Regions from separate parts of the Neobacillus sp. NRS-1170 genome, predicted to be linked through region 1. Evidence: riboswitches for the same ligand, from Rfam matches in the RefSeq annotation. Region 1 holds a riboswitch; the other holds the start of a gene.

What was found. A riboswitch is a leader RNA that binds a small molecule or an ion and turns the genes downstream of it on or off. The one in region 1 is predicted to bind FMN.
Region 2: linked by a shared signal. The riboswitch ahead of ACIFOT_RS05025 (ECF transporter S component) and the one ahead of ribE (riboflavin synthase) in region 1 are both predicted to bind FMN.

The regions. Positions count from the first base shown of each region.
Region 1 covers NZ_JBITPF010000006.1:95,875-112,543, forward strand. Annotated here, with positions in the region: gene ACIFOT_RS01865 (TerC family protein) at 1-87, shown strand, start outside; gene ACIFOT_RS01870 (phosphatase PAP2 family protein) at 186-848, shown strand; gene pssA (CDP-diacylglycerol--serine O-phosphatidyltransferase) at 885-1,586, shown strand; gene qoxD (cytochrome aa3 quinol oxidase subunit IV) at 1,659-1,952, opposite strand; gene qoxC (cytochrome aa3 quinol oxidase subunit III) at 1,954-2,559, opposite strand; gene qoxB (cytochrome aa3 quinol oxidase subunit I) at 2,549-4,525, opposite strand; gene qoxA (cytochrome aa3 quinol oxidase subunit II) at 4,515-5,465, opposite strand; gene ACIFOT_RS01900 (iron-sulfur cluster assembly accessory protein) at 5,837-6,142, shown strand; gene ACIFOT_RS01905 (ABC transporter ATP-binding protein) at 6,383-8,098, shown strand; gene ACIFOT_RS01910 (Cof-type HAD-IIB family hydrolase) at 8,750-9,487, shown strand; gene ACIFOT_RS01915 (cold-shock protein) at 9,607-9,807, shown strand; gene ACIFOT_RS01920 (hypothetical protein) at 9,869-10,072, opposite strand; gene katA (catalase KatA) at 10,334-11,803, shown strand; gene ACIFOT_RS01930 (CapA family protein) at 11,931-13,154, shown strand; gene ACIFOT_RS01935 (CBO0543 family protein) at 13,252-13,776, shown strand; gene ACIFOT_RS01940 (GyrI-like domain-containing protein) at 13,924-14,388, shown strand; FMN riboswitch at 14,481-14,627, shown strand; gene ribE (riboflavin synthase) at 14,751-15,410, shown strand; partial or broken gene ribB (3,4-dihydroxy-2-butanone-4-phosphate synthase) at 15,426-16,031, shown strand; gene ribH (6,7-dimethyl-8-ribityllumazine synthase) at 16,243-16,669, shown strand, end outside.
Region 2 covers NZ_JBITPF010000013.1:6,627-23,295, forward strand. Annotated here, with positions in the region: gene resB (cytochrome c biogenesis protein ResB) at 1-121, shown strand, start outside; gene ccsB (c-type cytochrome biogenesis protein CcsB) at 122-1,309, shown strand; gene ACIFOT_RS05000 (response regulator) at 1,559-2,275, shown strand; gene ACIFOT_RS05005 (ATP-binding protein) at 2,272-4,056, shown strand; gene sigX (RNA polymerase sigma factor SigX) at 4,255-4,806, shown strand; gene ACIFOT_RS05015 (negative regulator of sigma-X activity) at 4,781-5,962, shown strand; gene ACIFOT_RS05020 (peptidoglycan DD-metalloendopeptidase family protein) at 6,242-6,994, shown strand; FMN riboswitch at 7,094-7,224, shown strand; gene ACIFOT_RS05025 (ECF transporter S component) at 7,394-7,960, shown strand; gene ACIFOT_RS05030 (ferredoxin) at 8,073-8,321, opposite strand; gene ACIFOT_RS05035 (helix-turn-helix domain-containing protein) at 8,568-9,605, shown strand; gene ACIFOT_RS05040 (RecQ family ATP-dependent DNA helicase) at 9,605-11,107, shown strand; gene ACIFOT_RS05045 (CPBP family intramembrane glutamic endopeptidase) at 11,104-11,709, shown strand; gene ACIFOT_RS05050 (LysM peptidoglycan-binding domain-containing protein) at 11,706-12,383, shown strand; gene ACIFOT_RS05055 (YpbF family protein) at 12,559-13,014, shown strand; gene cotJC (spore coat protein CotJC) at 13,043-13,612, opposite strand; gene ACIFOT_RS05065 (spore coat protein CotJB) at 13,636-13,896, opposite strand; gene ACIFOT_RS05070 (spore coat associated protein CotJA) at 13,893-14,123, opposite strand; gene ACIFOT_RS05075 (CBS domain-containing protein) at 14,269-14,904, shown strand; gene ACIFOT_RS05080 (hypothetical protein) at 14,964-15,332, shown strand; gene ACIFOT_RS05085 (metallophosphoesterase) at 15,349-16,137, shown strand; gene ACIFOT_RS05090 (genetic competence negative regulator) at 16,207-16,669, shown strand, end outside.

The sequences.
Region 1 (16,669 bases):
GTATTAGCTGGTATTGCGGCAGCAGGCTGGTTTTTCTCGAAAGACAAGGAATCAAATCCGGTGAAAAAAGAACCAAAGGTTTCTTAAATGAGTGAAAGCAATTCCTCTATGAGGGGGATTGCTTTTTTACATTTTCTTCTTTTTCTGTTAAGGTGAAAATAAACTAGGGTGGAGGGAATTTTTTCATGATTTTAAGAGCCTATTTGATAATGGCTTTTATTGTTAGCGTTGTATGTATCATAGGCTTTAGTTTAATCTCCTTATTAATCAGCGACCAGAAAATAATCAGGTTTGATCGTTTGGTAATTCAGATGATTCAAGGACAAGAATCCCCTGGAATAACAAGCGTTATGAAGACGTTTACGTATATTGGTTCAGCAAACTTTGTTATCATTCTTAGTCTGTTGCTTATGTTTTTCCTTTATAAAGTACTCCATCATAGAATTGAACTTATTTTATTTATTACAGCCATCCTTGGTTCTGCTTGTATTAATGGGATTTTAAAGAATATTTTTCAGCGTGTCAGACCGGATTTGCACCGTTTGATTGAGATCGAGGGATACAGTTTTCCAAGCGGACATGCAATGAATGCTTTTACGGTTTATGGGATCATCACCTTTTTACTTTGGCGGCATATTCCGAATAAATGGGGAAGAAGTATTTTGATTGTCTTTAGTATTGTGATGATCCTTTCAATTGGTATTAGCCGCATTTATTTAGGGGTACATTATCCAAGTGATGTTATCGGCGGTTATTTTGCCAGTGGATTTTGGCTGGCAGTATTAATATGGTTTTTCCAATTTTACAAGGAAAAACGGTATAATAAGAAATATAAAAGCGAGATATGAGGTTGAGAACTGAAAGCTTCGCGGTTAAAAATTGGAGTGATACATATTATTAGAAATAGTATACCTAACTTATTTACACTGTTAAATTTATTTTGCGGTTTCTTGTCGGTGATGTATTCGGCACAAGGTGATTATAAAAATGCGGCCATCCTTATCTTAATAGGGATGATGCTGGATAGTATGGATGGTCGGATTGCGCGAATGCTGAGGGTCGAAAGTGAACTGGGGAAAGAGCTTGATTCATTGGCGGACATTGTCACCTTTGGTGTGGCACCTGCGATGATGGCATATTATTCCTATTTTTCTTATTTTGGGATACCAGGCATGGCGATTTCCGGTCTTTTCCCGTTATTCGGAGCTTATCGATTGGCAAGGTTTAATATTAATGCGGTGAAATCGTCACTTAAATATTTCACAGGTGTCCCGATAACCGCGGCAGGCGGTCTGTTGACATTGTTAACAACGTTTCAATGGAAGATGCCTGAAATTATCCTGCCTATTTCGTTTTTTGTCTTATGTTATTTAATGGTTAGTACGATTAAAATACCGAGTCTAAAGGATATCCCGCTGCCAAAATACGGGATCATCATCACGCTTTTCTTAGGATATGCCATTTATTTCGTGTTTAAAAAAGAACAGTACCGGTTTCCATACTTCATATATGTGGCGATTCCTTTATATGTCGCTTTTATCAGCTACCAGCTTGTAAGGACAAAACGAAAACGAAATCCAAAATAACAAAAGGGTGTCAGGCACCATTGTGAATATTTCAATGGTGCCTGATACCCTTTATTTTTACGTTTTTTCTTATTACATCCCGAAAGACATAACCCAAATCGAACCTGCAACTGTGATGACTGCGATGAAGAAGCCGTAAGCTACGTTGATTACCTGTGATTTTCCATCTTCGCCTTCGTTCATATGCATGAACATGTATAACTGAAGACCTGCTTGAATGACGGCAAGCGATCCAATAATCCAAAGTATAGTTTTAAAGGGAAGGGAGGTTTTGATGGCAACTCCTAGTGCTGCAAAGGTAAGCACCAGTGACATAATAAATCCGATTACATGTGTGACTGGAAATCCTTTATGATTTTTCTCCATCTTACGCCACCATCCTTGCTAAATAAACAAATGTAAAGATAAAGATCCACACAACGTCCAAGAAGTGCCAGTATAACCCGATGATAAATGTCTTTCTTGCAGTAACTGGCGTTAAACCTCTTCGGAAAATCTGAATGATGACCATAGTGGCCCAGCCAATCCCCATGGAAACGTGAAGCCCGTGTGTTCCTAGTAATACAAAGAAGCTTGATAAGAACGCACTAGTTTGCATTGTTGCGCCTTCATGGACATAATGAATGAATTCTGTTATTTCCATGAAAACAAACCCAGCCCCAAGTAAAAGAGTGATGATGAACCAAAGTAACAATCCATTACGGCTACCGCGGCGCATTTCATAGATTGCGAGACCGCAAGTGAAACTGCTCGTTAACAGAAGGATGGTTTCTACCATGACAACCTTAATTTCAAAAAGGTCCTTAGGGGTAGGCCCGCCAGCATAGCGGGCATTTAGAACAGAAAAGACAGCGAATAATGTTCCGAATAGGATGATTTCGGCACCAAGAAAAATCCAGAATCCCAAAATATTCATTCTGTTTTGTTCTGTTTGATATTCAAGCGGCAAAGCAGTATTGATGTTAGCTGACATGGTTGTTCACCCCTTTATTCACACTTCTCCATGCCTTTTCAGTTTTCTTGATTTCATCTTTATGAACGTGGAATCCATCATTATAATCGAATGACCGGATAATCAACCCAGCAAGGATTCCGACTGTTGCTACAAGAGCTGCAATCTTCCATTCGAAAACCAGGAAGAATCCGGTGATTCCAAAGACAACACCCATATAAAATGGCAGACCTGAATTGCTTGGCATATGGATTTCTTCTACTTCTTCATCTTTTAAGGTTAAACCTTCATTGTGCTTCTTCATATACCAGAAGGCATCGATTGATTTTACTTCTGGAAGTTTAGCAAAATTATAGAATTGAACTGGAGAAGCGGTAGCCCACTCAAGTGTACGTGCATCCCATGGATCGTTTGAGATATTACGGTCTGCATATCTTGCGCTCCAGTAAATGTTATAGCAAAGGGCACCAAAGCCAATCGCTAGAATAACGGCACCAATCGTTGATAATAGGAATAACGGAGCATAACCAGATTCAGCAGAATAGGTGTAAGAACGTCTAACAGCCCCATCTAATCCTAGGAAGAACATTGGCATAAACGTTAAGTTAAATCCAATTGTAAAGAACCAGAAATGAATTTTACCAATTTTTTCATTTAACATGTGTCCAAACATCTTAGGCCACCAGTAATAAAGACCGGCAAATACGGCAAATACTACACCCGGTATTAATACATAGTGGAAATGGGCCACAAGGAAAAGGGTATTATGGTACTGATAATCGGCTGCACCCATTGCCAGCATAACCCCGGTAACACCACCGATGACAAAGCATGGGATGAATGCAAGTGCCCAAAGCATCGCAGTTGTTAATTCAATTCGGCCTTTCCGCATCGTAAACAGCCAGTTAAACATTTTAACACCAGTTGGAATGGCAATCATCATCGTCGTAATGGAGAAGACTGAGTTTACTGCAGGTCCGGCACCCATCGTAAAGAAATGGTGAACCCAAACTAGCATACTTAAAAATGCAATACCGACGATTGAAAATACCATTGAATTATATCCAAACAACCTTTTACGTGAGAAGGTTGAGATAACTTCTGAGAACATCCCGAAAGCAGGGAGTACAACGATATATACTTCTGGGTGACCCCATAGCCAGAACAGGTTCGCCCACATCATATCCATTCCCCCGCCTGAGATCGTAAAGAAATGGGTACCGAAAATACGGTCAAAGGTCATCAACGCAAGAGCAACGGTAAAGATAGGGAATGATGCGACAATAATGACCGAAGCAATAAATGATGTCCAAGTGAACATTGGCATTCTCATTAATGTCATGCCTTTAGTTCTCATCTTTAAAATGGTAACAATAAAGTTAATACCTGTCATCAATGTCCCGATCCCAGCAATCTGCAGGGCAACCGCATAATAGTTATTACCAATCCCAGGCGTAAACTCTTTACCGGCAAGAGGGAAGTATGCCGTCCAGCCAGCATCTGGAGATCCGCCGACAACGAACGAAATATTAAATAGCATCGCACCGCTGAAGAACAGCCAAAAACTTAAGGCATTCAATTGCGGGAAGGCAACGTCACGAGCCCCAATTTGCAGCGGAACGACCACGTTCATTAAACCAATTAACAATGGCATTGCTGCGAACAAAATCATGATAACGCCATGAGTCGTAAAGATTTCATTATAATGTTGTGCATCTAAAAATTTCATTTCAGGGCGGGAGGTTTGTGCCTTCATTAACAGACCATCAACACCACCGCGGAAGAACATCAATACACCTGAAAGGATGTACATGATCCCAATTCGCTTATGGTCAACAGTTGTCAGCCATTCGCGCCACAGCCATTTCCATTTTTTTAAATAGGTTATACCAGCAACTATACCAACCATAGTTAAAACTATAGCAATCTGTGAACCTAGGATTAATGGGTTTCCTACAATGAAAAAGTCATGCCAATTAATTCCCATTGTGTTCACCTCCGTTAGAGTCATTCATTTCCGTGTTGTTTTCTTCATCTTTAAAAATCTTACCTTGAACTCCGTGAACCTTGTATAACTCAGGATTTGTATAAGTTTTCGAATTCATTTTCCCATGGTCGACCCATGCTAAGTGGGTGCCAGTAAATGTTTCACGTCCTAAGTGAGTTGGTTTTAAAAGCTCATTGTATTTTTTCTCTGTAAGCTTAGGAGCGTTTGTTTTTACTTCTTTAACCCATTTTTCAAAGTCTTTAGAGGATTTTGCTTCAACAGTAAATTCCATATCGGCATATCCCTTCCCGTTAAAGTTCGTATTTCTTCCTAAAAATTCACCAGGATTATCAGCAGTCAAATAAAGCTCTGTTTCCATTTTGTTCATCGTATATTTTTGACCGCCAAGTGCAGGAACCCAAAAGGATTGCATAGTTCCAGCAGAGGTTAATTTAAACTTAACCGGTGTCCCAGCGGGAATGTTAACATAGTTCACAGTTTCAATGCCTTGCTCAGGATAGCTGAAGATCCATTTCCAATCAGCTGAAGTGACATTGATGGTAATTGGCTTTTTATCTTCATAGCCTGCAGGCACTTTTTCTAGTTTATAAATGGTATTTACAGTAGGGATTGTTAAAGCAATAACAATCAAAATCGGGATGGCAGTCCAAATGATCTCTAATTTTGTACTGCCGTGCTCTTCAGGTGGCACGTAGTCTTTATTCTTTGGTGTAGCACGGTACTTCCAAACAATGTACCCGAATAATCCGAAAACAACGACAACCACAATCAGCATTAAAACGAGTGACCAGTTTATCAAACCAAGAATGTCTCTGGCAGCAGGACCTTTTGGGTCGAATACCACCATTTTGTTGCAGCCACTTAATAATAAGACAGGCAGGAAAGCCAACAGGGGGATTAAATAGCCCTTTTTAAACATTGTAAAGCTCCTCTCAGGCAAATTGTTCATTTTTTCACAATCCTTACGTGAATTCATTCACAAACTTCAATAGGATAACTCCGTTTTTAAAAAAATTCAAGCAAAAAATCCAATTAAACTAATTATTATTTTAGATTAATTTTCGGATTAAGTTTCCTCTTTCACAATATTACCAAGATGTCTATGATGATAATATAGGTTTTTAAAAAAAGTTGTGACAAATTTGTTAAGGATTTAAAATGCTAATCATGGAATAGTTTGGAAATATAATTCCACAGCTTTAATCATTGTTGAAAAATGGCTTAAAATTGTCTATTTTAGAATAATAATGAGATAATGTTAATACTACATAGAAAGAGGAGACAGGTACGATGAAAGTCAAAATTAATCGAATTGCAGCCAAAGCATTGAAAAAAATGATGGATGTGGAAGAAGCAGAAGGAAAAATGTTCCGCGTATACGTCACCAGTATTCATGGAGATCATGCGCACTATGATTTAATGCTTGATACGCCAACTGAAAAGGATGAAGTTGTTAGAACCGATAAGGATATTGATTTTATACTCGATAAAAACGATGAGTACTTGGATGGCGTATGGATTCAATACTTCCAAGTGCCAAAAGAGGAATGGGTCATTACCAATCCATCAAAAGGCAGCCATCACCATCATCATTAAAAAAATTGCTTGGTGCTAAACCGATTTTTGCCATTAATGAGGTCTTAATTAAGGACATTTTGGATGAAAACAAGACCAATTTTGTCCTTAAGAGGCCTTAAATTCAGCCCGCCTAAAAAAATGCTCACCTAAAAAAATTCCCCCAAAAAACGCTTTAGTCTTATTTTCAAAAATATTGAAATTGTTCATAATTTTTACATATAATCCTATTATTGCTACTTTTGAACAAAGGAGAATGGTATGATTCGGCGCTTCTTTTCTTATTATTTACCCCACAAAAGGCTATTTATTTTAGATTTTAGCAGTGCAGTGGTGGTTGCAGTATTAGAATTAGCATTTCCGCTCGCAGTCAAGTGGTTTATTGACGTACTGCTGCCTGGAGGAGATTGGCCGTCCATTGTTTCGGTTAGTATTGGATTATTCCTGCTTTACTTATTAAGTACATTTCTGCAATTTGTCGTCAATTATTGGGGGCATAAGCTTGGGATTAATATTGAAACGGATATGAGGCAAGAACTGTTTGAGCATGTACAGAAGCAGTCGTTTCGCTTTTTTGACAATACCAAAACCGGGCATTTAATGAGCCGGATAACAAATGACTTATTTGATCTCGGAGAACTTGCCCATCACGGGCCTGAAGATGTCTTTATTGCGGTTATGACGTTCATCGGGGCATTCTGGATTATGCTTACCATAAACGTTAAGCTGGCCCTCGTTTCTATTTTAGTTCTTCCATTATTAATCTTACTTGTGATTGTTTGTAATTTGAAAATGAACAAGGCGTGGGGGCAAATGTATTCAAGCATCGCTGATGTTAATGCCCGCGTCGAGGATAGTGTTTCTGGAAGCCGTGTCGTTCAATCGTTTACAAATGAAGAATTTGAGATTGCTAGATTTAGAAAAAATAATCAACGATACCGCGCTGCTAAGCTTGGGGGATACCGAGTTATGTCCTTCAGTTTATCAGGCATTTACATGATGACAAGACTAATTACGATTATCGTTTTAGTTTACGGTGCGTGGTTAAGCTTTTCAGGACAGCTTTCCTACGGGGAACTGGTAGGATTTGTACTCTATGTTAATGTCCTTTTTAATCCAATTGATAAAATTAGCGCAATAATGGAACTGTACCCAAAAGGAATGGCTGGATTTAAACGGTTTATCGAGTTAATCGATGATGAGCCGGATGTAAAAGATACAGAAGGCGCCGTTAGAGTTTCTGCACTTAATGGCAAAATTACCTTTAATGAGGTTTCATTTCGCTATGACATGCAAAAACCCGTGCTAGAAAAAATAAATCTAAATATATTTGCTGGCGAGACTGTTGCCTTTGTCGGTCCATCTGGCGCAGGGAAAACAACAATTTGCTCGCTGATTCCCAGATTTTATGATGTTAACAGCGGCGCTATTTTCATCGATGGACTTGATATTCGGAATATGACAAAAAAATCATTGCGGTCACAAATTGGCATTGTTCAACAAGATGTATTTCTTTTTACAGGAACACTCAGGGAAAATATTGCGTATGGAAAACATGAGGCAACCGATAAGGAAATCGTAGAAGCGGCCCGCCGCGCCCATCTTGAAAAATTTATTGCTTCCCTTCCAGATGGATACGAAACACAAATTGGGGAAAGAGGTTTAAAGCTTTCCGGTGGTCAAAAACAACGAATTGCCATTGCTAGGATGTTCCTGAAAAACCCGCCAATTTTAATATTGGATGAAGCAACTTCTGCACTTGATACAGAAACGGAATTGGTAATTCAAGAAGCCTTGACAGAACTCGCGCAAAATCGAACGACATTAATCATTGCCCATAGGCTGGCAACGATCCGAAATGCCGACAGAATCATCGTCGTGACCGAGGACGGCATAGCAGAAGAGGGCCGTCATGATGAACTGATTGAGCAGGGAGGAATTTTTGCCAATCTCCACCGTGTGCAATACCAGCAATAATTTGAAACTGCAAATTAATCACAGTCAGGCTATCGAAAAACTCTCGATAGCCTTTTATTTTATTTGTGTCCTTTAGTAATTCACCGTGTTAATTTGTTATATTATTAGTAATAAATTTTATAGTTTTTAACATGTCTGTTGATTGGCTCTCCAGGCACTTCGCTTTCCGAGGGCGTTGTCGGGGAGCCTCCTCGTCGCTGCGCTCCTGCGGGGTCTCCCCTGCCCCGTAATCCCGCAGGAGTCTTAGTGCCTTCCGCGCCAATCAACAGAGTGTTTTTTAATGGGAAAAATGCTTTATAAATTTTAAAAGGAGAAAATTTAGCGCAGCTATGCAGTTTAAAAGAACTGAAAGGTTTCGAAACTGCCGGTAAAGGGGATTAAAGCATGTATGAGAACAGGCCCTCCCTACTAAGCTTGTCAAAAATATAAAATAAGTTGCAACTCATTTAGCCAGAAAGAATAGGTGTGTTGCAATAATTTTGGTTGAAATCAACAGGACTATTTGCAGGGACAATCAATAAATTTGGAATTTAGTTTCTGATAAAATCGCAGTTTTTTTCTTATTCATACAGTCAAGAAATTTTGATTTTTATTCATAAAAAGTGTTTACTTAAACAATGAAAACATTTGAAAGGGGAAAGTTATTTCGAAATGGATACTGACATTAAACTGATTGCTCTGGATATGGACGGGACACTATTAAACAACAAAGGAAAAATTTCAGAAGAGAATAGGCAGGCAATTAAGGAAGCACAAGAAAAGGGCATTTTTGTAGTTCTAAGCACAGGCCGTTCTTTGCTCACCAGCAGGGAACACGCTGACGCTCTTGAACTCACATCCTATTTGGTTACTGTAAATGGCAGCGAAATATGGGATGAAAAACGCGAAATAGTTGAAAGAAATCTTGTTAAATCGGAGCTTATCGAGTGGATGTGGGAGTTATCTAAACAGCATAAAACAAAATTCTGGGCAATCAGCACCGAACGCAATTGGCATGATGATATGCCTGAGGATTTACATACTAAGGAATGGTTAAAATTTGGCTTTAATATCGAGGATGATGCAACAAGAGAGCTGATTAAAAAAGAATTACAGGCTAAAGGGGAGTTCGAACTAAGCAATTCCACCTTAAAAAACATCGAGGTAAATCCATCGGGAATCAATAAAGCAAAAGGACTCAAAATTGTCTGCGAACGCCTAGGGATACAAATGAATCAAGTGATGGCAGTCGGGGATAGTCTAAATGATATGGCGATGATTACAGAGGCCGGACTTGGGGTGGCAATGGGTAATGCCCAGGAGACGGTCAAACAGGCTGCTGATTGGATTACATCAACAAATGAAGAGGATGGAGTTGCCAAAGCCATTCGCAAATGGGTGCTTAAATAAGAAAATTTTCATGTTTTGGAATAAAGATTGTATAGGAAGAAAAAGGATTGGTAAAAATAATCAAGCAAGTATAATTTGCAAAAAAATGTTATGGCTACATGCTAGGAGGCTACAAAGAAATGGAAACAGGTAGAGTAAAATGGTTTAACGGTGAAAAAGGTTTTGGATTCATTGAGCGCGAAGGCGGCGATGATGTATTCGTTCACTTCTCAGCAATTCAAGGTGAAGGCTACAAAACCTTAGATGAAGGTCAAGAGGTTACGTTTGAAATCGAAAATGGACAACGTGGACCACAAGCGGTTAACGTCCGTAAATCATAAGTAACATTAAAAAAACAGACTCAGGTTACTGAGTCTGTTTTTTTAATGTATTAGCCTTTCATTATACTCCCATTTTTCTGCGTGAGTTGCTTACTTTTTTCGTTTGCTGGCTTGTTAGTTTTTTCGTCGCTTGAGAACCGCTCATATTCCCACTTCCAGCGGCTGCCTTGCTCTTTTTGTTTTCTAGCTGCTGTTTCATAGCTTCTTGTAAGCTAATTTTCTTTTTTTGTGTTTCAGCCGGATTTACTTGATTGGATTCTGACATAATTGCCTCCTAAAATAGATGATAAATACAGTATAATCTATTTTTTTACATATTAAAATTTTATATATACAAATTTTTTGGATGTTCTTCCTTAATTTTGGAATAACGTCCTTTCTTTTTAATCCTATGTAATAGTGTGTGTACATGTTTAATAATTGATATTAAATATTAAATTATAATAATTACAAATTAATATTGATTTTAATAAAATTTATATTATAATTTAGTCAATGGTTCAAAAATTGTTTACGAGGTGATCAAATGAGTAATGAAAACAAACACTTAACAACAGGAACTGGAGCACCAGTTGGTGATAATCAAAATTCAATGACAGCAGGGTCACGGGGACCAACATTAATCCAAGATGTTCATCTCCTTGAAAAATTGGCCCATTTTAACCGGGAGCGTGTACCTGAGCGTGTTGTTCATGCAAAAGGGGCTGGTGCGCATGGTTATTTTGAAGTGACAAATGATATGTCAAAATATACAAAGGCTAAGCTATTTAACGGTGTTGGAAAGAGAACACCTATGTTTATCCGTTTCTCAACCGTTGCTGGTGAGTTAGGTTCTGCAGATACCGTTCGTGATCCCCGCAGCTTTGCGGTGAAGTTTTATACAGAAGAAGGTAATTACGACCTTGTTGGAAATAACACACCTATTTTCTTTATTCGTGATGCGATTAAATTCCCAGATTTTATCCATACACAAAAAAGAGATCCAAAAACCCACTTGAAAAATCCAAATGCAGTTTGGGATTTCTGGTCATTGTCACCTGAATCGCTGCACCAGGTCACATATTTAATGGGAGACCGCGGACTTCCAGCAACCTTAAGACATATGAATGGCTACGGCAGTCATACCTTTAAGTGGGTCACTGCTGAAGGTGAAGCAGTTTGGGTGAAATATCACTTTAAGACAGAGCAAGGCGTTAAAAACATGGCAGCTGATGTTGCAGGTAAAATAGCAGGCGAGAATCCTGATTATCATACTGAAGACCTATTTAATGCGATTGAAAAAGGCGACTTCCCTGCTTGGAGATTGCATGTTCAAATTATGCCATTTGAAGATGCCTATAAATACCGCTTTGACCCATTTGATGTGACAAAGATTTTGTCTCACAAGGATTATCCGCTGATTGAGGTAGGACGCATGGTGCTTAATCGCAATCCTGAGAACTATTTTGCAGAAGTGGAGCAGGCAACCTTCTCGCCTGGAACAATGGTACCAGGAATCGAGGCATCACCAGATAAAATGCTTCAAGGGCGCTTATTCGCTTATTCCGATGCCCATCGTTACCGCGTTGGCTCGAACCACAATCTATTGCCGATTAACCGTCCAAAGGTTGAAGTGAATAACTATCAACGTGACGGTGCGATGCGTTCCGACAACAATGGCGGAGGTTCCATTTATTATGAACCGAACAGCTTTAGCGGACCAAAGGAAGCACCAGAACAAAAGCAAACGGCCTTTCAGGTTACAGGTGCAGCTGAACAGGCAGCATATGATCAAAACGATCATTACACTCAAGCTGGGGATCTTTATCGACTAATGTCTGCGGATGAGCGGACACGTTTAGTAGAAACAATCGTTGGGGCGATGAAGCCTGTCGAAAGAGATGATATTAAGCTCCGTCAAATCCAGCATTTCTACAAAGCTGACCCGGAGTATGGCGAGCGGATAGCAAAAGGGCTAAATCTGGCCATTCCCCAGGAAGTTAAATTTATCTATTAAACTATTAAGACCGTTCAGTTACTGAGCGGTCTTTTACATTAAAAATATCTAAAAAATTCAACAAAATACGACAGTATTTTCCTTTTTCTCCTATTAAACTTATTGATAAAGTCAGGGGGGGAGAGAATTGCTTAAATATAAAATCTTGGTCATCATGTTGATTTTTATAGGTGGTCAAGTACTATTACACTCAACGGCCTATGGCAAACAATACATAACCTACGAAAAAAAATCGTTTTTCAATTTTTATGCGGATAAGCTTTTTGAAAGAATTAATAAACAAATTCATTCCATGGATAGGGAGCCTTCCTATTATGATCAACTTTTGGCTCTCCAGCAAACACCCTATAATATCTCCGTTAAACAGAAGGTAGCTTCAACAGTCATAGAGGAACCAATTCGGTTAACGTTTGCAGGGGATGCGATGTTTGATTGGTCAGTAAAGCAAACAGTAAAACAAAAAGGAGCGGATTATCCTTTCGTATATATTAAAACGGAACTTGCTTCCAGTGATTTAAGCGTAGTCAATCTAGAGACATCCATTACCACCGGAGGGACTAAGCAAGGGAAACAATATACTTTTCGTTCAGACCCAATTGCGTTATCAGGATTAAAGAACGCGGGGTTTCAACTCGTTAGTCTGGCCAACAATCATTCGCTTGATTTTGGGCTACAAGGGTTTACGGATACAGTCTTCAATTTAAAGCAATATCAATTGGATTATGTCGGCGGTGGTTTGAACAAAGACGAAGCGTATGCAGCCAAATCCTACAGCATAAAAGGGAAAATAGTTAAAATACTGGCTTTCTCAAAGGTTCTGCCTGATTTTAGCTGGGTAGCGACAACTTCAAAACCTGGTCTAGCGAATGGTTATGATATCAGTCTGATCAATCGGACCATTCAAACAGAAAAAGTGGACGCCGATTATTTATTCGTGTTTATCCACTGGGGCATTGAAACGAAGCGCACTCCTGAACCCTTCCAGCGAGAATGGGCAAAGTTAATGATTGATGCAGGTGCGGACGGGGTCATTGGAAGTCATCCACATGTGCTGCAAGGCTTTGAATATTATAAAGACAAACCGATTGCCTATTCGCTCGGAAATTTCCTTTTTCCAAACTATATAAAAGGGAATGCAGCGCAAACGGGTGTATTACACTTGGATATAAAGAATGAAAAAATTGGGATGACGTTTGTGCCTTATCGTATCTCTAACGATCAAATTGTAAAACAAAATGATCGGGAACAACTTACAGTTTGGAATGAACTCCAACGAATTTCCTTCGGTGATTTGCAAATTCAAGATGGGATGATTAAAGACCCGGCTAGCGTTGCTATAGCAGGAGACTAGTGAAGCAGAGGTAATTTATTTACCTCTGTTTTTTATGTGATTAATTTACAATTTACTGGAAAAAATACAGGTAATTAGAATGTGAAGGAGCAGTCATGTGAATCTGAACGTGATGTATGGGGCCATTTTTATTTTTTCAGCAATAAAATGGGGTGATTGGAAAAATTGGGGGACCTATTACCCTACCTTTCTTTTCTTGATGGTTGGGGATTTGGTGTATCAGTTTTTATTTTTTAAACATAGCATGTGGGAATATGTTCCGATTGGAAGCGATAAATTATGGGCAAAGCACACACATATTGCTTTCTTAGTTATGTTAATAAAATATCCTGTGACAATCAGTATTTTTCTCGGCCATATGCCTAAGGCGGTTTGGAAAAAAATGCTTCATATCCTCGCTTGGACTCTTGTCTATACGATAAATGAATACACAGATCTGAAATTAGGAGCCATGGTCCATAAAAACGGCTGGAATTTATGGTGGTCTGCATTTTTTAGCTTTGTTATGTTTTCTGTTTTGGCTGTCCACTATAAAAAACCATGGTTAGCTTGGATCCTATCAGCGATATATGCTACTTTCCTATGGAATATATTTAATATTTCACAAAATATTTTGAAATAACTTCTTTCGCGCGCAACCTAGGACAACATAGGTTGTTTTTTTAATGGAAATTTTAATGAAATATTATATTAACCGAATTATTAAGGAGGGATTTGAGTACTAAATTTAGAATATTAATAATATGATGATTTTAAGGGGGGGATTTGCTTGGGAATCCAAGTTGTAGAAAAAGAAGAGATAAAAGTAGTTGGAATTTCTTGGAGTGGAACTTATTCAGAAGCTGAGCTCATTCCGAGTCTATTTAAAGAGATGGAGAATCGTTTAAGCGAAGTTCCCCATCAAACGGAAGAACCAGTGTTGATTGCGCCGTTTCATAGCAGGGAAACGGAGTTTACCTATTATGTCGCGAAACCTGTAGAAAAAATTGAAGCCATCCCAGAAGGCATGGTGGGATTTACTATCCCGCGAAAAAACTATGTCGTTGGTGTCCATAAGGGCAGACCCGAAGAAGTTAAGAATACATATCTTCAAATGTTCGAATGGATGAAGGAATATGGCTATGAACAGGATCATTATGCTTTAAGTTTAGAAGTCTATAAAGAAGAACATAAACAACAAAATGCGAATGGTGATCTCCATTTTGAAATCTTATTACCTGTGAAAACATATTAAAATAATATGACATTCCAGAATTTTTCTGAAAATAGGAGTCCTTTCCCTTTACTCTTTTATTAAAGTATACTACTATAGAAAGTATATTTTAATAATTCCTTCGGGGTAAGGTGAAATTCCTAACCGGCGGTGATGAAGCGATGCTTCTTAGTCCGTGACCCGGTTAACGTACTCGTTAAACGGTGGATCTGGTGAAATTCCAGGGCCGACAGTTAAAGTCTGGATGGGAGAAGGAAAAAACAGGATTATGAAAATGGCAAAAATTGCCTATTTCTAAGCCTTACTTTCCTATTGTCTTTATTTTACCCTGAAGAGAAAATTCTTCAGGGTTTTTTGTATTCCTTAATAAAGGAGAAGAAAAAATGTTTACCGGAATTATTGAAGAAATTGGGTCAATCTTAAATATTCAGAGGACAGGAGAATCGTTTGTATTAACCATTGACGCGAAAAGAATTCTTGAAGACGTCCATCTTGGTGATAGTATTGCTGTTAATGGTGTATGTCTGACTGTGACCTCCTTCTCGGGAAATCGCTTTACTGTTGATGTAATGCCGGAAACCGTTAGGGCTTCGAGTTTAAATATGGTTAAACGTGGTTCTAAAGTCAACCTTGAAAGAGCAATGGCTGCTGGAGGAAGGTTTGGTGGTCACTTCGTTTCAGGGCATATTGATGGAACAGGAATCATTAAAAGCAAAAAAGCATTAGAAAATGCCGTATATTATGAAATTGATACAGACCCCGAATTATTAAGATATATCATTGTAAGAGGATCTATAGCAGTTGATGGGACTAGCCTTACCGTTTTTGCAGTTTCCGAAAATAGCTTTACCTTATCTTTAATCCCGCATACCCTTGGTGAAAGTATATTAGGGCAAAAAGACTCTGGTGATATCGTTAATTTGGAATGCGATATGATTGGCAAATACGTGGGGCATTTTATGAATAATCTTGGAAAAAATAATCAGAACAAAAGTAGTGGAGGGATTTCCGCTAAATTTTTAGAAGAAAACGGCTTTTATTAAAAGGAGTGATTATCCGTGTTTGATACCATTGAAGCAGCAATTTCCGATTTAAAAGAGGGAAAAGTGATCATTGTTTGTGATGACGAGGGTCGGGAAAATGAAGGAGATTTTTTGTCCCTTGCTGAATATGCGACACCAGATGTCATCAATCTTATGGCTATCCATGGAAGAGGCCTTATATGTGTTCCAATTGACCAAGAACTGGCACAAAAGCTGGAACTTGATCCGATGGTTTCAAAAAACACGGACCCGCATGGAACCGCCTTTACCGTAAGCATTGACCATAAATTTTCAACTACAGGAATTTCAGCATTTGAACGTTCAGCAACGATCCTAAGCATGATTGATCCAGAATCAAATCCAGAAGATTTTAAAAGACCGGGGCACATTTTTCCACTTGTCGCAAGAAATGGCGGAGTTCTTAAGCGAACAGGACATACCGAAGCGGCCGTAGACCTAGCCAAACTATGCGGCTCAGCGCCTGCGGGAGTCATTTGTGAAATTATGAATGAAGACGGAACGATGGCTCGTGTCCCAGAACTCCGTAAAATTGCTGATAAATTAAAGGTAAAAATGATTACCATTGAAGATTTAATTAAATACCGAAAGAATAAAGAAAAAGATACTGCAAACAAATTCTAAAGAAATAAATTTTTTTAGAAATTGGTGATTGGAGCGGATGGTGCTCGACTCCTGCGGGAGTACGGGTCCGGGGAGACCCCGCAGGCGCTTAGGCGCAGAGGAGGCCCCGGCACGCCCGCGGAAAGCGAGAGCCCGTAGCGAAATCATCAACTTAGTTTATCGCACCAAATAAAAAAATGGAGGAATTAAGATGGGATATATTTTTGAAGGTAATTTAGTTGGCTCAGGATTAAAGGTTGGAATCGTGGTAGGACGTTTCAATGAATTTATCACAAGTAAATTATTAAGCGGAGCGCAGGATGCACTCAAACGGCATGGAGTAAGCGAGACAGATGTAGACGTTGCTTGGGTTCCTGGCGCCTTTGAAATTCCATTAATCGCTCAAAAAATGGCAAACAGTAAAAAGTATGATGCTGTCATTACACTCGGAACTGTTATTCGCGGTTCAACCCCACATTTTGATTATGTTTGTAATGAAACCGCAAAAGGAGTATCTCGTATCAATTTAGACAGCGGTGTGCCTGTTATTTTTGGCGTATTAACGACTGATTCGATTGAGCAGGCTATTGAACGTGCAGGTACGAAAGCCGGCAATAAAGGCTGGGAAGCTGCGAGTG
Region 2 (16,669 bases), on a different contig from region 1:
ACACACGAATAAAAATTGGTACGGACTTAAGAGAGAAATAGAAACTGTTTTAACCGATACGAAGCTGAATATGCCGGATGATCAACTTCAAATGGAGAAACAGGATAAGGAGGTAGTTTAGTTGGTAACAATAAGTAGTAATTTATTGTTTATTGCTTTTATTCTTTATTTAGCTGCAACGCTTTTTTACGGCGGTTCCATTACCTCTAAAAAGGGGGAGACGGAAAAGAAAGGAACTAATCGCTGGGGGAAAATTGCTGTCTTATTAACAATTATTGGTTTTATATCACAGTTGGGCTATTTTATAACAAGATGGATTGCAGCCGGGCACGCACCGGTTAGTAATATGTTTGAGTTTACAACTTTCTTTGGAATGGCTTTAGTTGGTGCATTTATAGTTATATATTTTATTTATCGAACAACTTTACTCGGTTTGTTTACAATGCCTGTTGCGATTCTGGTTATTGCCTATGCAAGCATGTTTCCTAGAGAAATAACCCCATTAATACCGGCCTTACAAAGCTACTGGCTTCATATCCATGTAACCACTGCAGCAATGGGCGAAGCAATTTTGGCCATTAGTTTTGCTGCCGGATTAATTTATCTGGTTAAGGCCATTGATCAATCGAGGGCATCTAAACGAACCTTTTGGCTTGAAGTGGTCATGTTTTCGCTTGTAACGGTACTGGGCTTTGTCGCTGTCTCCTCAGCATTTTCAGGGTTAGGGTATCATGAGAAATTTACCTGGATTGATAAACATGGAAATGAAGCAAATCTTGAATATACGATGCCTGCCATTACTGGCCCGCATGAAGGAAAACTATTGACAAAAGAAGGGTTTAAGCCGCTGGTAGAAATGCCGGCTTTCATTAATGCAAAAAAATTAAATACGGTTATTTGGTCATTGATGGCAGGACTTATCCTTTATGGATTAATTCGCGTTATTTTAAGAAAGCGGATTGCAGCTGCACTTAAACCGCTAGTAAAAAATATTAAGCTAGATTTCGTTGATGAAATTAGCTATCGATCAGTACTAATTGGATTCCCCGTGTTTACACTTGGGGCACTAATCTTTGCGATGATTTGGGCACAAATGGCATGGTCGAGGTTCTGGGGATGGGATCCAAAAGAAGTATGGGCTTTAGTTACTTGGCTTTTCTATGCAGCATTTATGCATCTTCGCTTATCAAAGGGATGGCATGGAGAAAAATCAGCCTGGCTTGCCGTAATAGGCTTTGTCATTATTATGTTTAATTTAGTCGCTGTAAACCTAGTCATTGCCGGTCTGCATTCCTACGCAGGCAGTTAATTAAAAAACCTTCACTTAAAGTGAAGGTTTTTTTAAAAGCACAATGTTAAAGGGAATTCTTGATTATTTACCACTGTTCATTGGAGCGGATATGAACAGACTAATTTAATAAGCGTTTAAAAAAAGCAATAGTATTTTTCAAAAAAATACCTTTGTCATAATATTGACACTTTTAATAGGAGTAATTCCCTGAAAATATAGCAAAAACCATTACCATTTTGTAAAATAAACCTCATGGGGGGATTAATAATGGAAAAAGACGTGAAAATCCTAGTAGTAGACGATGAAGAAAGAATTCGCCGCTTATTAAAAATGTATTTAGAGCGTGAAGACTATACAATTGATGAAGCTGAAGATGGTAATGAGGCGTTAATCAAAGCAATAGATAATGACTATGATGTCATACTCCTCGATTTAATGATGCCCGGCAAAGATGGTATTGAAGTTTGCCGTGAGCTTAGGGAGAAAAAGGCAACTCCCGTTATCATGTTAACGGCAAAAGGGGAAGAGGTTAATCGCGTTCAGGGATTTGAGGTAGGAACAGACGATTATATTGTGAAACCTTTCAGCCCAAGGGAAGTTGTCCTGCGTGTAAAAGCTCTTTTAAGAAGGGCCTCACAAACTAGCTACCTGCAAACCGAGACAACAACTAAGGATGTTATTGTGTTTCCACATTTAACAATAGATAATGATGCCCATAGAGTAGCTGCTGATGGGAAAGAAGTAAGCTTGACACCTAAAGAATATGAATTGCTATATTTTCTTGCCAAGGCACCGGATAAAGTATTTGATCGTGAGCAGCTATTAAAAGAAGTTTGGCATTATGAATTTTTTGGTGACTTGCGAACCGTTGATACGCATGTAAAGCGTCTCCGCGAAAAGTTAAACAAAGTGTCTGAACAGGCAGCAAGAATGATTGTTACAGTTTGGGGCGTAGGGTATAAATTTGAGGTAAATAATGAATGACCTTTTTAAGAAGTGTTGTAGGTAAACTTTGGTTTACCATCCTTTTATTAGTATCCTTTATATTATTTATCCTTACTGTCATGCTTTTGGAATACACCCAAAACAATAACATCAAAGTAACAAAAAGTGATTTGACACACACAGCTGAAAAAATTGCCAGTGTTCTCGAAAACCATCCTGATGATAAATTTCCATTAGGATTAGAAATATCTTGGGAGATTCTAGATAATGATACCCAAGTGTTAATTGTTAAAAACAATCAAGATATCTATTACTCTCCGAATACGGAAAAGGGAAAGAAATTATCCATTTCAGATATTAAAAATGATTCAGAATTATCGAAAGTATTTAATAAAAACATTACTGTCGAAAAAATCTCAAACCTCTCATCAGAAAAAATTAGGAATAATGAAGATGCCAATTATTCCATTATTGGTGTACCGCTTCATTTGACTGGTGAAGAAAATGGTGCTGTTTTTATTTATCAATCCTTGGAAGACATGCAGGAAACATCCCGCTCTACAACAAGATTTATTTTACTTGTAGCTGGTGTTGCGATTATTCTGACAACTATATTTGCCTTCTTTTTATCAACCAGAATAACGGCGCCATTACGGAAAATGAGAGAGGCAGCGTTTGAAGTGGCGAGAGGAAAGTTTGATACTAAGGTACCGATTCTAACACATGATGAAATCGGGGAACTGGCAACTGCCTTTAATCAAATGGGACGACAATTGAAATTCAATATGAATGCCCTTAGTCAGGAAAAGGAACAGCTCTCCAGCATATTAAGCAGTATGGCAGATGGAGTAATCACCTTTAATCGGGATGGAACAATATTGATCACCAATCCGCCTGCAGACCGCTTTCTTCAATACTGGTACTATGAAAACGGTGAGTTTGGACCTAGTTCGGAGGCCATTCCATCGCAAGTCATGGAGCTTTTTCAGGAGGCAGTAGATACAGAAAAAGAACAGGTAGGGGAAATTTCTCTTCAGGGCCGCCATTGGGTAATCCTTGTCAGTCCTTTATACAGCAATCGCTTTATTCGTGGAGCCGTTGCGGTCTTAAGGGATATGACGAAGGAAAGGCAATTGGAAAAAATGAGAAAAGACTTTATTGCCAATGTTTCACATGAACTTAGAACTCCCATTTCGATGTTACAGGGATACAGTGAAGCAATTGTGGATGATATTGCCGAATCCCAAGAAGAGAAAAAAGAAATGGCAAAGGTTATTTATGATGAGTCCCTTCGTATGGGAAGGCTGGTGAATGAACTTCTTGACTTAGCTCGAATGGAAGCGGGACATATCCAATTGACAATCGATGAAATAAATATTTCATCTTTTATAAATAGGATTATCCATAAATTTCAAGGCCTTGCTAAAGATAATGAGATTCAATTACACGTTGATATAGATGACCAAATTTCCGTTGTTTTCTTTGACCCTGATCGGATTGAACAAGTTTTAACAAACTTAATTGACAATGCCATAAGACACACACCAAAAGGCGGTTCAGTCCGGTTAAACGTAACTTCAGAAGACAATGGGATTAGAATAGAAGTTCAGGATTCAGGTTCAGGGATCCCTGAAGAAGATTTACCTTTTGTTTTTGAACGCTTTTATAAGGCCGATAAAGCAAGGACCAGGGGAAGGGCAGGTACTGGACTGGGACTTGCTATAGCCAAAAATATTATTGATGCCCATCGGGGGCATATTTCTGTTCAAAGCAAGCTAGGACAAGGGACGACATTTTCCTTCCTGCTTCCTCGAAAATAGTAAAAAGAGCAGGTATTTTGCCGATTGTTCTTGATTCACGAGGAACATTTTTAAAGCCTATCCATTTCGGATAGGCATTTTTGGGGTTTGAAGCTTCCAATAAATACCTTCCTTTTTACCTAAAAAGAGTCTATATTTATATGTGAAACCTTTTATACATAAATATCGACTAATATTAATGAACGGGGAGGGGAATTGATGGACTCCGTTTTCGATGAACTTTATCAAAAATATCATCATGACGTTTTTCAATTTCTATTTTATATGGTTAAAAACAAAGAACATGCAGAGGATCTTGTCCAGGAAGTTTATATAAGAGTTTTTAAGTCCTATAATCGTTTTGAGGGGAAAAGCAGTGAAAAGACCTGGCTCTTTTCTATTGCCCGTAATGTGGCTATTGACTTTTTTCGGAAGCAAAAGGGATGGAAGGAAAGAATTTTCGAAAAATTTGATTGGTCATCCAATCAAGTTAAGGATGACTATCCTATTCCAGAGGAGATAACTGTCCAAAAGGAAGAGATTAAATGGATTTACAAATGCTTAGAATATTGCACGATGGATCAACGAGCGGTAATCATTTTAAGGTATTTACATGATTTATCCATTGCTGAAACAGCAAAAACCTTGGGATGGACAGAAAGTAAAGTAAAAACCACACAGCATCGATCCTTAAAAGTTTTAAAGAAGCACATGGAAATGTTTTATGAAAAGGAGGGATTAAATAGTGAGAAAGTCAGAGTGGAGCGATAAGCAGCTCGAGGAACTATTAAGGCAAATGCCCAAAATACAAGATCATCGCAATCCTCGTGACATTTACCAGAATCTTTCTATAAAAAAGCGCAAATTGATACCATGGTTATTACCAGGTATCGCAACTGCAGCGGCCATGCTTCTTTTTCTTATTTTAGTTCCTAACTTAATGAATCGAACAAATAATTCCTTTGATCAAGCTCAAGAAAAAAGGTCCTTGGAGCAAACCACAGCTAATAAAGATGCTGGAATTGCTATGAATAAGGAGGAATCAACCTCAAAGGAGGGGGTAAACTCCGGAACCAAAGAGGCAAAGCTTTTAAGTACTGAAGTCATGAAATCTGCGATTTATGATGATGAAGTGGGTAATGGTAAGGTGTTAACCTATTGGATACCTGACCAACAAGCACAGATTCTTATTCCTGTTTCTACTATTGTTTCAGACGCAGGCAATAAATCCTGGCTGACTGTTTTTGCAGAAAATATGGCTTCTCTAAAAGAAGAAGAATGGGGATTAAGTGAATTTTACCCGTTAAATGCGACATTGGAGCTAGACCAAAATAATAATAGCGTTAATGTTGACGTTCCTTCAAACCACCTATACGGACAAGGATCAACCAATGAAACAAATTTTATTAATGTATTACAAAAAGATATAGCATCAAATAGTAACCTTAGAAAGATAAGGTTCACAACAAATGGAGAACCAGGTATAGAATTAGGTAATTACGGAAGCAGGCAGGAACAGGATATTGTAATCGAGAAAAATCATGCTTTTTTGTTTTATTATCCTGTTGGCAGTAAATTGCCCTACTTAACTCCAACCAAAAATAGCTATAAAGATTTTGGAGCTGCCTTAGAGGCAATGAGGGTAGATCAACCTGAAAATGGTTTGAAAAGTTCGCTGCAGCCATCATTACAGATTTATGATGTGACCATTTCGGACAAAACTTTATCTCTTTCTATTAAAGGCGATTCTACTTTAAAAGATAATCAACTGACATTATATTCATTTGAGGCTCTGATGTTAACCGCTAAGGATTTTGGGGTTGAGAAAATTGTTGTTAAGAATTCCCCGTTAACACATATAGGACCCTTTGATTTATCAAAGGAAAATAAAGTGCCAATTGCTCCAAATTTGCGCAATATCCAATAAATTGTAAATCAACCTATAATGGGTTGATTTTTTTTATTTAGGCTTTTTTCGTAAGAACATTTGCAAAAATTGCCCAAAAACTTAGTAAATGAACATTATTAAGTACCAAAAGCAACAAAGTTTACGAAAAAAGCCTTTATTTATGCATAAAATAGTTGATGTCTCCAAATTATAACAAGTATGCTCAGGGTCTATTACCTATTTAGTTTAAGTTCTAAACTAGAAACTGGAAACATATGGTGGATGTGAGTAGAAGATTTAAGGAGGAAAAGGATTAGAATGCGTGACTACATAAAGAGGTTTTTGATTGCCATTATTATGGCACTTTGTGTCAGTTTATTGTTTTTAGGAGGGAAACATTCACAAGCTGCAAGTTTGGAAAAAATGAAGGAATTACAGGAACATTGGATTTGGCCCGCAGATGGAGTCATTTCCGATACATACGGAACAAGGCAGGGAAAACATAAAGGGATAGATATTGCTGGGAAAATCGATACGCCAGTTCTGGCGGTTGATGACGGAATTGTCATCAAATCATATTTTTCCAATACATACGGAAATGTCGTGTTTATTAAACACCCAAGTAAGGTTGTTACTGTTTATGCACATTTAACTCGACGTAATGTTTATGTTAACCAAAACATAAAACAAGGTGACGTCGTTGGAAAAATGGGGAAAACGGGACAAGCCACAGGAACACATCTCCATTTTGAAACACATGAATTAGAATGGAGATATGATAAGAAATATGCAATCGACCCTGAAAGGCTTTTAGGAAAAGCGGATGTGGGTGAGTTTGTACAAGGCGGAGTTGCTTCTAGCGGATATGATGTCCTTGAAGCTAGCACACATGTTAAAAGTTCAACTAAAGGCCGTTCAATACACATAAAAGCTAATAAATATGTCGTTCAACAAGGAGATACCCTGTACTCGATCTCTAAAAAAAGCAATATGTCTGTCAAGAGATTAAAGGATATTAATCATTTGCATTCTGATGTGATTAAACCGAAACAAATATTATTTGTCGAATAAAGGAGTACGTGACCCGTAAATGATATTGTTTACGGGTTTAATTTTTTTACTTAACAAATTACCATTTCTCAAGTATAATAATTTTATAATTTCATATCGATCTATCTTCGGGGCAGGGTGAAATTCCCGATCGGCGGTATTAGAGTATACTCTTAAGCCCGCGAGCCTTTTAGGCAGGATTTGGTGCGATTCCAAAGCCGACAGTATAGTCTGGATGGGAGAAGATGGAGGTTCTGCAAGCGTTCAAAAAATAATGGTTTTTAGAACGTTTATTAAGTGTGCCTTTGTACTCCCTCAAGTATTTTTTACTTGGGGGGTTTATTATTTACAGGGCATCTGTATGCTGAACCTCTCTTCCTAAGGTGATGGATCAAAAAAGGAGAGAGGAAGATGAAAGTAATGAAGAAAACAAATGTAAAGGCCATGGTTTCAATTGCAATGCTAAGCAGTATTGCCTATCTACTAATGCTATTAAACTTTCCGCTGCCGTTTTTCCAAAATTTCTTATTAGTTGATTTCAGTGACATCCCAGCGTTAATTGCAGCATTAATTTTTGGGCCAATTGCAGGAATTGTTGTCGAATTTATCAAAGTTGTACTCAATTATTTAGCGACCGGTAGTCCAACAGGAATACCTGTTGGCCATATTGCTAATTTTCTCGCGGGAATCTCATTTATTTTGCCAACCTATTATTTATATACCAAAATGAAAACACGTAAGGGAATGACCATTGCATTAGTTCTTGGGACAATTACGATGGCCGTGATCATGAGTATTGCCAATTACTTTGTCATTCTTCCAGCATATACAGCCCTTTTGAAATATCCTGACATGCGTAACATAGTTGTACCTGCAATCCTTCCATTTAATATTATTAAAGGTGTGATTATGTCATCCATCTTTATGTTATTATTCATTCGACTGCAAACATGGATAAATAAATTATCCGTAATAAAAAGTGTATAATAAACAAAAGGCAACCAATTAATGTGGTTGCCTTTTGTTTATTGCAAAATGAAAAACCCTCTTCAAATTCAGAAGAGGGTTAGCAGCTTAACAATATTTTTTTGACAAAATATTATTCAAATTTAGTTGGATTGCCATCAAATGGTTCGTCAGCAACCTTAATGGAATCTGTTGGGCAGCCTTCAAATGCATCCATCATGTCATCAACTAATACATCAGGAATTTCAACGATTCCTTCATTATCGTCAAGAGTTACGAATGCAATGCCTTCATCATCGTAATCGTAGATATCTGGTGCTGCTGCGCCGCATGCGCCACATGCGATACAAGTTTCCTTGTCAACAATTGTGTACTTTGCCATGAAAAAAAACCTCCCAGTAATATAACAAAATTCATCCATATTATATGGAAATGCATTACTCATATCTATTGTAAAACTGTACGAGTAACTTTTCAATAGAAAGTTGCTTTTATATAACCCGGTTTGTTGATTTGGTTATGTTACTTTAGCATAATTTTGAGCAACAAGATCTGTCATTTCATGTTAAAATAAGATAGAAAAAATGGGTAATTTGTCTAATAACATCAGAAAAGTGTGGGGCCCTTGATGAAACAAATTGAATCGATTCTTCTAAATTGTTTAAAGAAATTAAATAGGGAAAGGACGATTTATTCCATCTATCACCTTTTAAATGGGAAAAAATCATCACAAACGATTCAAGATGCACATTTATTTTCACTGAAACATTTATTTGGGATATATGATACTCTAACTCGAGAATCCTTCGAAAATATTATTCACAATATGGTTGAAAAAAAGTGGATTCACAATTGTGGGGAGCAGCGATTCATCCTTACTCCAGATGGAGAGGTAAATTTAAATGACAATAAGATGCCCAGCTTTCTGAATGGTTGGGATTATCACCCATTTACAATGAATTTTTGGGAAAGATTATCTTTGTTAGTCCAAGTAGCTTCAAACTTTGTGTACCATGAGACCCAATATATCCCCATACAAAAAAACAAAGATGTTCATTTTTGGTTGAAAACAATCATAAAAGAAGTCCAAGTACCCAGGCAGAAAATGGGAAGCATGCTTTATTCCGAGCTGGTAGATAGTTTTAAAGAAGCCAACAATACCGATCCTTCTGTTCTAATTTTCCGATTGACAGGGTATCAACAAATTGGGTTAACTTCTGAGCAGACAGCTATGAGGCTGAATATGGATATTCACGATTATAATATTGAATTTATCAATATTATCCATTACTTGCTGCAAAAGATTAATCGAGAACCAAAGCACTTTCCATTATTATCGTTGCTTATGAGGGATTTAAAACAAAATAATGAATTAACAATTTCATCCAGAAAAACATGGAACCTATTAACTCAAGGGTATTCCCCTGAGATTATTGCAGACATAAGGCATTTAAAATTAAGTACAATTGAGGACCACTTTGTAGAATTTGCCTTACATATTAATGATTTTTCAATTGATGACTATGTAGAAAAAAATCTGCAGGACACAATTCTGGAAATTTCACGGCAAACTAAATCGCGGCAGCTTAAGTTAATAAGGGACAAAGTGAAAATGGCCAGCTACTTTCAAATAAGATTAGTATTGGCGAAGTATGGTGAGCGATAATGGAGTTAGAGATTCTATTAAAAAAACATTTTGGCTATGACTCATTCAAGATAGGACAAAAGGAAGTAATCACTTCTATTTTAGCAGGAACGCATACTTTCGCCATGCTTCCTACTGGGACAGGAAAGTCCTTATGCTATCAGCTTCCTGGGCTTATTCTAAAAGGACACATATTAATTATTTCTCCTCTCCTTTCCCTAATGCAGGATCAAGTAGAGCAATTTAAGCGCTTTGGTGAAAAAAGAGTGGTTGCATTGAATTCGTTTCTTACACAAGAGGAAAAAAATAGTGTCCTTCGCCAGTTAAAAAAATATAAATTTATCTTTATATCACCGGAAATGTTAAGTGTTCCTTTTATTATACGAAAGCTTGGTGAGCTGTCCATTTCCTTATTCGTCGTAGATGAAGCCCATTGTATTTCACAATGGGGATATGATTTTCGACCTGATTATTCGAAACTGGGCGATATTCGCCAACATTTGGGAGATCCTTTGACACTTGCTCTCACTGCAACAGCAACAAAGCAAGTTCGGAACGATATAATTCAATCACTCGGTATTGAAAATTGTAGAAAAGTGGAATCAACCATAGATCGTCCCAATATTGCTTTTAAGGTGGAGAAAATAGCGGATTACAATAATAAACATTATCGGGTAGTTGAGTTGGTTTCTAAACTGCAGAAACCCGGAATAATTTATTTTTCCAGTAAAAAATCAGCGGAGCAAATGGCTTCTTTATTAGCGGAAAAAGGGATTTGCCGAACCATGGCCTATCACGGGGGACAGGATCCGGATACTAGGGTATTAATCCAACAGCAATTTATTCACGGGCAGTTGGATGTCATCTGTGCTACTAGTGCATTTGGAATGGGTGTAAATAAAGAAAATATCCGATTTATCATCCACTATCATCTGCCTATGCAAATAGAATCCTATCTTCAGGAAATTGGAAGAGCAGGCCGAGATGGAGAACTTAGCATCGCCATTTTATTATACTCCCCCGGGGACGAGTACCTTCCGATTCAATTGGCAGAGGGGGAACTTCCATCAGAGGAGCAAATTGATTGGCTGTTTTCTAAATTAGAGCAGGAAGAAGATTATATGGATGGAAAGCTCCAATTGAATAATCATTTAAGAGAGCTAGGCGGTTTTAATGAAATTCAATGGCGTATCCTTAAGGATTTGATTAATGATGCACCACAAGACAGCCAAGTAGAACTTCAGAAAACCATTCAGTTATTTCTAAAGAAAAGGCTAACTGCGAAAATGAACAATATATATCAAATGAAAGCATGGGTGGAATCAAATGTATGTAGAAGGGAATTTATTTTGGATTACTTTGATGATGAATTCACCAAAAAGGTGATTCCGTGCTGCGATCAATGCGGGCTACAGCTGAAAGATTATCATTCTTCAATCGACCAGTCGAAAACGACAACAAACGAACTATCTTGGATGGAGTATCTTGGAAAAATATTAATGAAGAATGAGTTGAGCGAATGAAAAAGAAGTATAATGAATTGATAAAAAACTTAACTAACAAAGAGTTGCTTCTTCACCTCTATATGACGCAAATCATCCTTTTAGTCATTTCATTCATATTAGGGTTTATTTTCTTTGATCATTTCGACTATATGGATAATTTGCACTTTAAGGACTTTAATATTTTCCTAATAGGGATACCATCAGGAGCAGCTGTTGTGATGATCGATATAATCTTAATGAACTGTCTCCCATCCTCCTTTTATGATGACGGTGGATTAAATGAAAGAATTTTTAAACATAGAAATATTATTCATATCTTCATCATTGCAGCAATTGTCGCTTTTAGTGAGGAATTGTTATTTCGTGGGATCATCCAAACAAAAGTAGGTCTCATACTGGCCAGTATTATTTTTGCCATTATCCATTATCGATATCTTTTTAATTGGTTTTTATTTTTAAATATAGTCGTCCTTAGTTTTTTAATCGGTATGATATTTGAGTGGACAGATAATTTAGCCGTTACGATTGTCATGCATTTTATCATCGATTTCCTTTTGGGTGTATATATAAAATTTAGACGTTCACCAGGTAATGACGACGAGAAAGGAGTTTCTACGTGAATAAAGAGGAACCATATCGTGATCAAGCTGAAAGGTTAAAACAGCGGATACAAAAAATTAATGAAAAAATTGATGAATCAGGTGATTTGCCGCCAAGAGAGCAGCTGCACCGGCAAAAAAAGAAGAAAACAAAATGGAAGTTTAAATACCCGGTTATTCGACTATTGGTTCTTATCTTTATCCTTTTACCTGTCATTATTTTCAGCGTGATATCGTATCTAGATGGTAAGAAAATAAACAGTACCGTTAAGACATCTGGGGATTCTGTAGGCTATGAAACTATTAATCTAGAAAAAACAGAAATCGAAGAGAAAAATAAACAGGTCGATGAGCAACAGATGGAAAGTAACGAAGTAAAAACCGAAGCAGCTAATACTGAAGAGAATAGTACAAAAGAAATTTCCACAGCTCCAGGACCTGTCAACATCGATTCAAATAAGTCAGGAGATAAAAATAGTCAGCCAATACAAGAAACAAAGAAGTACCAACCACCCGCACCCAAAAAGCAAAGTAAAATCGTTTACCACACGGTTCAGCCGAAAGAAACCTTATATCATATTGCGATGGAATACTATAAGTCTCAATCAGGCATGAACATTATCAGACATGCTAACCATTTTCAAGGTGATAAAATCGATGCAGGCCAAGTACTAAAAATACCATTGAATAAATAACCGATCTATCATTAGATTGGTTTTTTAATTTGGCTGTGTTAAATGCCATTGTTAATTTTTAACACTGTTGATTGGAGCACAAATCAACAACCGAGTTTTTCTGAGCTTTAAATTAAAAAAACATAAACTAGCGGACAAGTTCATATTTATATACGGAGAAATGGAGGCTGATAAAATGGATTCTTCAATCCAATTACTTGAAAATACGGATCAAGCCACAAAGCAGGCACTTGAAAATGTGAGGAAAAGAAAAGAGAAGTTTGACAAATTTAAAAACTGGCATAAACTATCAATTTGGGGAACAATCATATTGGCTGCATTATTCTTCCTTTATTTATATATTACCGTTGCCAGTGTTTATTCGTATTCTTTTGCTGCAATGTTTTCTGCTTTTGTCAATGATTCTAAAAACTTTACCTTCTTGGTTTTTTCTGTTGGAATGTATGGAGCCATGAATTTGCTAAAAGAGAAGAAGGATAAAGCAGAAAAGGAATATCATGAACTAAGATGTGAAATTGTTGACCGCAGCAAGGACTACTGGAAAAAAGAAGAGGAATGGAAAAACCGTCATTTAGTATTTGAGATTATGAAAAAAAATTATGATATAAACCTTTATCATGAAAAGAAATAGAAGCAGAGCGATCTGCTTCTTTTATCCATTAGAAAATCTTCTTTTTTCCACGTTCCTCTTTTAAAATTTCCACTGCTTCACGGAAGCGCTGTGAATGGATAATCTCACGTTCACGTAAAAAGCGAAGACTATCATTAATATCTGGATCATCACTAATGTTAATCAACCATTGGTACGTTGCCCTGGCTTTTTCTTCTGCTGCTATATCTTCATATAAATCAGCAATAGGGTCACCTTTGGCAGTAATATAGGTAGCAGTAAAGGGTGAGCCTGCAGCATTATGGTAATATAGTGCACTGTCATGGTCAGCATAATGATCCCCTAATCCCGCTGCCTTCAATTGCTCAGGGGTAGCATCTTTTGTTAATTTATACACCATTGTGGCAATCATTTCGAGATGGGCAAACTCTTCAGTACCGATATCTGTCAAAAGACCAATTACTTTATCAGGTATGGTATACCTCTGGTTTAAATATCGTAATGCTGCGGCAAGCTCTCCATCAGCACCTCCATATTGTTCAATTAAGTATTTTGCTAAAGTCGGATTACAGGTACTGACTCGTACGGGATATTGGAGCTTCTTTTCGTAAATCCACATTTAATGTAATCCCTCCCTCTAAATTAAACCTGCCATGGCCATGGACTATCGTCCCAGTTCCAAGGATGTCCGGAGTAACTGTTGCCAAACTGCTGCAAAGGGCCAAATTGACTTTCAAATGCTTTTTTGAGTCTCTTCCTTTCCCTCACATAATGATTAAATTGGTTAATTGCCTCAAAATCATCGTTATGAGTATCTAAGTATAGGGTTAGCTCAACCAAGACGAAGTCAACAGCTTGAAGCTGTTCCATCAATTGATAATATTCGGCAGGAACCTGTTTCAAGTCGTCAGTCCCCCTCCCGCTTTCTCAAAAGCATTGTAATACGGGTCATAAAAATCCTTCCAAAGTGTGCCTGCTCTCAATGCCTCAAGCGGGGAAAATTGCGGAAGATTTGGCGGCTGGAATCCAATATATAAATGAGGTGGAGTGGAATAGGTTTTTTCAAGTATCGGCTTGCAGGGGTCAAATGGACTCGCATACGGATGATAGACCTTTTGATGAGTGTGCATTGTGGCCCTCCCTATTTTTTCAATATCATTTAAATATATGAAATTTTTATCAAAACATGACATAAAACTTTAATATATGAAAGGGTTTTTCATTGTCTTGTAGAAGTATAATATAAGTAGGAATATAACTTTGAGGTGATGGAAATTGTTCGTGAAAAATATTATGATACCAAAGCATGAATGCTTTACTGTACAAGCAGATGTAACCCTTAAACAGGCTTTGGAAAGTCTTGAAAAACATCAAATAGATGGGTTACCGGTCTTACAAGGAGAGCAATATGCAGGTGTAGTCACAAGATACAGCATCTATGAAAATTATTTCCTATCGAATAAACCAAAGGATGAATATTTAAATTTAACGGTAGTAAAAGATATAGCCACTCACCAAGAAAAGTTTTTAGAGGGCTCTGAATTATTTGAAAAGACACTCCTTGATTTAAAGGATTTTCCATTATTAGCAGTTGTTGATTCAAATCATCAATTTCTCGGGGTTGTTACACGGTCCGATGTATTAAGTTCATTCGAAAGCGCATTTGGTGTAAACCGCCCAGGTGTTAGAATTGCCTTTACATCTGTTGAAACTGAGGGACGGATTGCCCGCCTCTCTGAAATAGCTCACCAATTTCACGAGCATATCATATCACTTGTAACTTTTGATGAAACAGACAGACTCGTTCGTAGAATTGTGATGAAGGTTGAAAAGAAAAACAATATGGACCGCTTTATAAAGAAACTAGAAGAGCATGGCTTCCGAATTTTAAGTATTCAAGAGGATGATTAAACTCAAATAAAGGAAAAAAAAAGACTCCTTCTCATATATTTTTATGGGAGGGGGTTTTTATGTTTATGAGGTTAGTTCAATTTGTTTTTGCTTTTTTCAGTGGATATTTAGTGATTAAATGGATTTCAATACCACATCCTTATGTACTTGCTGACTTTTTTGTCGGAATTGTCATAAATCCATTACAATTCTTCGCAGCTGCAATTGCTTTATTCATTGGAATTTTAATCAATGGAGGAGTAATAAAAGGGATTATTAATAAGACGATAAAAGCATGGAGGAAGCAAATGTCTTGGAGTATCCTAATGTTATTGGAATATTGTGGTTTTGGAATCGTGTTTTTCCTTCTTTTTTATATTGGCTGGGAAGAAACACTCCTTTTTTTTAGTTTGAGTTTTCTTTATGGTATGATTTCTATAGAAAAATAAAAGGGGAACAAACAGAATGATTATTATATTAGTTGCTTTGATTTTAGGCGGCATACTTTTGCTTTTATATATGCTAAATCAAGCTTTTCAAAATAAAGTCAAGGAACAGGATATTTATTTTCCGGACTTTCCGGCCATGTTTGGAGAGGTAAAGATCTTTTTTATTTCAGATATACATAGAAGAACAATCTCGCAAACCATCCTTAATAATGTTAAAGGGAAGGCTGATATTGTCATCATAGGGGGAGATTTAACAGAGAAGGGAGTCCCCTTTGAGAGAGTGAAAACCAATTTAAACAAATTAAAACAAATTGGACCCGTTTACTTTGTTTGGGGAAACAATGACTATGAGGTTGACTACCATGAATTAGATGCTATCTTTATGGACCATGGTATTAAAGTGTTAGACAATACTTCTGTTACCTTTGAATCGAATCAAGGAGAAAAATTATGTTTGCTTGGAGTGGATGACTTTAACCAAAATCGTGACCGCCTTGAGTTAGCACTGTTAGATGCAGAGGAAAATAGTTTTAAAATTTTGGCAAGCCATTATCCTAATATAACAAACAAAATTCTTCCGGAGCATGAAATACGTTTAGTATTAAGCGGACATACCCATGGAGGTCAGATTCATATTTTCGGTTATAGTCCCTATAAACGAGGAAGGCTGACAAGACTTAAAAATACAACCCTTTTAATTAGTAATGGATATGGAACAACTATGCTGCCCTTAAGGTTAGGCGCCCCTGCAGAATGCCATCTTATTACCCTTAGAAATGGCCCTGCCCCGGATAAGGTGATGTAGACAATTCACAAACAAAGCCCTGAGGCATACACTACAAACAAGAGTGATGTCACAGCAGGGGGCAAAATCATGCGCTTAGAACGCTTAACAGCCAATAAAATTAAAATTTTTTTAACCTCTGATGATTTAATTGATAGGGGACTTTCCAAGGAAGATATTTGGAAGGATTCAAGCAAATGGAATCAGCTTTTTCATGATATGCTTGAGGAAGCAAGTGAGGAATTTGATGTAGATATACAGGGGTCTGTGGCAGTGGAAATATTCTCCCTTCAGGCACAGGGGATGATTATGATCATTACTGTAAATGAAGCAGAAGAAGATGAAGAGATACTATACGATGGATTTATTGAAATGCAAGTAAGGGTCGGAGGATTTGATGACCTAATATATGAGTTTGAGGAATTTGAAGACATAATTAGTCTTACCCAAAGATTATCCTACATGAATATATTTGGCGGTAGCCTATATTTTATGAACAACCACTATTACCTTTTAATGGAAAAATTAGAATCTACAAAAAACGAACAAGTGG